2 regions of the Enterococcus faecalis genome follow, and region 2 is predicted to be linked to the other one. Evidence: a T-box and tRNA genes for the amino acid it is inferred to sense, from the RefSeq annotation. Region 2 holds a T-box; the other holds one or more tRNA genes.

Region 1 (2,413 bases), 510 kb from region 2:
CCAACCAGGTCGTGATATGCGCGATGAGATGTCAGCGCCACTTTTACGTAAAGACGTGTTGACGATGGAAGATTTGAAACCAGGAATGGAAATGCAAGGGACTGTTCGAAACGTAATTGACTTTGGCGCGTTTGTCGATATTGGTGTGAAGCAAGATGGCTTAGTCCACATTTCTAAGTTAAGTACTAAATTTGTTAAGCACCCAACGGATGTTGTTGCGGTGGGGGATGTAGTCACAGTTTGGGTAGAAGATGTTGACTTGAAAAAGGGGCGTATTAGTTTAACCATGTTGCCTCGGGCTGATAGAAAAGAGTAACAATGAAAGAGTCTCAACCAGTCTTGATGACAGATCAAGCGCTTCAAACGCTAGTGGAAAAAATTTCAATCGTATTTTTTCAGAAACCTTTTCTGCATCAAGCTACATTTAATCGGCGGTTAAAAACTACGGGCGGTCGCTATCATTTAGCTTCGCATCACCTGGATTTTAATCCAACTGTCTTTTTAAAGTATGGACAAGAGGAACTGGAAAAAGTCATTAAGCATGAGTTATGTCACTATCATTTACATTTAGCTGGCAAAGGCTATCAGCATAAAGATAAGGACTTTAAAGAGTTATTGGCTAAGACTGGCGGTGCCCGTTACGCACCGCCTCTAGTAGAACGGAAAAAAGCAGTTTTCCATCAGTACCAATGTCAGTCTTGTGGAGAAGTCATCCTCAGAAAACGACGAATTGATACGACACGATATGTCTGCGGAAAATGTCATGGGCGTTTGTCCTGGCAAGCGAAAAAAGAACAAATCTAACGATTCTGGTCTTTGTTATCTTGACAAAGACCAGTAATTATTTTAGGATAAATAAGTGCTCTTAAAATGCAGATGTGTTGGAATTGGCAGACAAGCATGATTGAGGGTCATGTGGACAGATGTCCGTGTGGGTTCGAGTCCCATCATCTGCATCAGCTAGTATAACAAGAGGTCGGGACAGAAGTGTTTAACTCCGAGAAATAATAAGGAGTTGCTTCTGTTCCCGCCGTTTATCAGTTTTTGAGCGTGGAGCAAAAATCCAAAGTGATTTTTGTCCCACGCTCTTGTTTATTACGGAAAAACCATCAATTTTTTATTAAATTCTGATATTTATTATTGCTTTTTCATTATAGTTGGCGTAACTTTAGAGTATAAATTTGTGAAGCGAGGGAGTCCGTGTGAGAAATTTTAAAAAATCTGATAAATTAAATAACGTAAGTTACGATGTCCGTGGTCCTGTTTTAGAAGAAGCAGAACGCATGCAAGAAGAGGGCATACGTATTTTGAAATTAAATACAGGGAATCCAGCGCCATTTGGTTTTGATGCCCCAAATGAAATTGTGCGCGACATGATTGTGAATGTTCGCGATTCAGAAGGTTATTCCGATTCAAAAGGTATTTTTTCTGCAAGAAAAGCGATTGAACAATATTGCCAATTAAAAAAATTTCCTAATGTAACGATTAATGATATTTACACTGGTAATGGCGTGAGTGAACTAATTACCATGTGTATGCAAGGCTTGTTAAATAACGGCGATGAAGTACTTGTGCCAATGCCAGACTATCCTTTATGGACTGCTTCTGTTTCTTTGGCGGGCGGTACACCCGTTCATTATATTTGTGATGAGCAAGCAGAATGGTATCCAGACATTGATGATATAAAATCAAAAATAACTTCGAATACAAAAGCAATCGTTATTATAAATCCAAATAATCCGACTGGTGCTTTATATCCGAAAGAGTTATTACTAGAAATTGTCGAAGTGGCACGTCAAAATGATTTAATTATTTACTCCGATGAAATTTATGATCGTTTGGTCATGGACGGTTTGGTTCATGTACCGATTGCTACATTAGCACCTGATTTATTTGTCGTAACATTGAATGGTTTGTCAAAATCACATCGAGTGGCAGGCTTCCGATGCGGTTGGATGGTGTTAAGTGGAGATAAATCACGAGTAAAAGGGTATATCGAAGGGCTAAATATGCTTGCTTCCATGCGGTTATGCTCAAATGTGTTGTCACAACAAATCATTCAAACTGCATTAGGTGGCTATCAAAGTGTCGATGATTTACTTTTGCCAGGTGGCAGAATTTACGAACAACGAGAATTTATTTACAATGCGATAAATGATATTCCTGGTTTATCAGCCGTGAAGCCTAAAGCAGCTTTCTATATTTTTCCGAAAATTGATACGGCCAAATTTGACATTTATGATGATGAAAAATTTGTTTTAGATTTCTTACACAAACATCATATTTTATTAGTCCATGGTGGTGGGTTCAACTGGCAACAACCCGATCACTTCCGTATTGTTTATTTACCGAAGATGGAAGACTTAAAAACTACAGCAGATAAAATGCGTGAATTTTTAAGTACCTACAAACA
Region 2 (2,413 bases):
TTCTAACAATAATCAATCAGGAACGAACACGTACTATACTGTAAAATCAGGGGATACCTTGAATAAAATTGCCGCCCAATATGGCGTGAGCGTTGCTAATTTACGCTCATGGAATGGCATCTCTGGCGATTTAATTTTCGTTGGTCAAAAACTCATCGTGAAAAAAGGTGCTTCAGGTAACACTGGTGGCTCAAACAACGGTGGCTCTAACAATAATCAATCAGGAACGAATACGTACTACACAATTAAATCAGGCGATACCTTGAACAAAATTGCCGCCCAATATGGCGTGAGTGTTGCTAATTTACGCTCATGGAATGGCATTTCTGGCGATTTAATCTTCGCTGGTCAAAAAATTATTGTGAAAAAAGGTACTTCAGGTAACACCGGTGGCTCAAGCAACGGTAGTTCTAACAATAATCAATCAGGAACGAATACGTACTACACGATTAAATCAGGCGATACCTTGAACAAAATTTCTGCACAATTCGGTGTTAGTGTGGCTAACTTACAAGCCTGGAATAACATCAGCGGTAGTTTGATTTTTGCTGGTCAAAAGATTATCGTGAAAAAAGGCGCCAACTCAGGTTCAACGAATACGAACAAGCCTACGAATAATGGTGGCGGTGCGACAACATCCTACACGATTAAATCAGGTGATACGCTGAATAAAATTTCTGCACAGTTTGGCGTGAGTGTTGCTAATCTACGTTCATGGAACGGGATCAAAGGCGATTTAATTTTTGCTGGTCAAACAATCATCGTGAAAAAAGGCGCTTCTGCAGGTGGCAATGCTTCTTCAACAAATAGTGCATCAGGCAAACGCCATACAGTTAAAAGCGGTGATTCACTTTGGGGCTTATCAATGCAATACGGAATCAGCATCCAAAAAATCAAACAATTAAATGGCTTAAGCGGGGATACAATTTATATTGGTCAAACTTTAAAAGTTGGTTAATTTAAGATTGAAAAAAATAGCTATCTTTGGTAACATGAGTCTTATAATAGAAAAAAACAATGAGAAGGAATAGTAGAAAGAACCATGTGATAGAGAGCGTATGGCTGGTGGAAATACGTACAGAAGCTTTTGAACTCGCCTTTAAGTTACTTTTTTGAACAAACCAAGTAGGAAAAGTCGGTGACGATCGTTAAGACGTTTGAGGTTAAGGTGACGGTGAATAACCGTTTCTTTGACGAATTTAGGTGGTACCACGTTGCATTTGTATGTTCACGTCCTATAGGAATTTTTCCTATAGGACTTTTTTTTATCACTAAGTAGCTAGTTTAAGTCAGAATAGTGACAATGGCTGCAGGTGGCAAATTTTAAGAATGAAAAATTTTATATTACTAGGAGGAATAACATGAGCTACAATCACAAAGAGATTGAGAAAAAATGGCAAAAATATTGGGCTAAGAACAATTGTTTCAATACATTGGACGACCCAAATAAAGAAAAATTTTATGCACTAGATATGTTTCCCTATCCATCTGGACAAGGCTTACACGTAGGTCACCCGGAAGGCTATACAGCAACCGATATTCTTTCACGTATGAAACGTGCGCAAGGCTATAATGTGTTGCATCCAATGGGCTGGGATGCGTTTGGTTTGCCAGCAGAACAATATGCGTTAGACACAGGAAATGACCCAGCTGAATTTACTAAGAAAAATATCGAAACATTCCGTCGCCAAATTAATTCATTAGGATTCAGCTATGATTGGAATCGCGAAATTAATACCACTGATCCCGAATATTACAAATGGACACAATGGATATTTACAAAATTATATGAAAAAGGGTTAGCTTATGAAGCAGAAGTTGCGGTTAACTGGGTACCTGAACTAGGAACTGTTATTTCAAATGAAGAAGTCATTGATGGAAAAAGTGAACGTGGCGGTTATGATGTGGTTCGCCGACCAATGCGTCAATGGATGCTGAAAATTACTGCTTATGCAGATCGCTTATTAGAAGATTTAGAGCTTGTTGATTGGCCAGAAAGTATTAAAGATATGCAACGAAATTGGATTGGACGTTCTGAAGGAGCCAATGTGACCTTTAAAGTCGCTGGCACAGAAGAAAGTTTCACGGTGTTTACAACCCGTCCTGATACCTTGTTTGGTGCAACCTATACTGTTCTAGCTCCTGAACTAGAACTAGTGAAAAAAATTACGACACCTGAACAAACAGCAGCTGTAGAAGCATATATTGAAGAAACCTCAAAAAAATCTGATTTAAATAGAACGGATTTAGCAAAAGAAAAAACAGGTGTTTTCACAGGTGCGTATGCGATAAATCCAGTTAATGGCCAAGAAATTCCAATTTGGATTGGCGATTATGTTTTAGCAAGCTATGGCACAGGCGCAATCATGGCGGTCCCAGCGCATGATGAACGGGATTACGAATTTGCGAAAAC

The links. A T-box is a leader RNA that pairs with one kind of tRNA and senses whether it is charged. The one in region 2 lies ahead of leuS (leucine--tRNA ligase), so its partner is inferred to be a tRNA-Leu.
Region 1: it encodes a tRNA-Leu, which carries the amino acid that the T-box ahead of leuS (leucine--tRNA ligase) is inferred to sense. The anticodon was not compared.

What each region holds. Positions count from the first base shown of each region.
Region 1 covers NZ_CP118962.1:1,156,146-1,158,558, forward strand. The annotation lists gene PYW42_RS05740 (Tex family protein) at 1-316, shown strand, start outside; gene PYW42_RS05745 (SprT family protein) at 343-804, shown strand; tRNA gene PYW42_RS05750 (tRNA-Leu) at 873-956, shown strand; gene PYW42_RS05755 (pyridoxal phosphate-dependent aminotransferase) at 1,203-2,413, shown strand, end outside.
Region 2 covers NZ_CP118962.1:646,036-648,448, forward strand. The annotation lists gene PYW42_RS03220 (autolysin) at 1-958, shown strand, start outside; T-box leader at 1,009-1,241, shown strand; gene leuS (leucine--tRNA ligase) at 1,362-2,413, shown strand, end outside.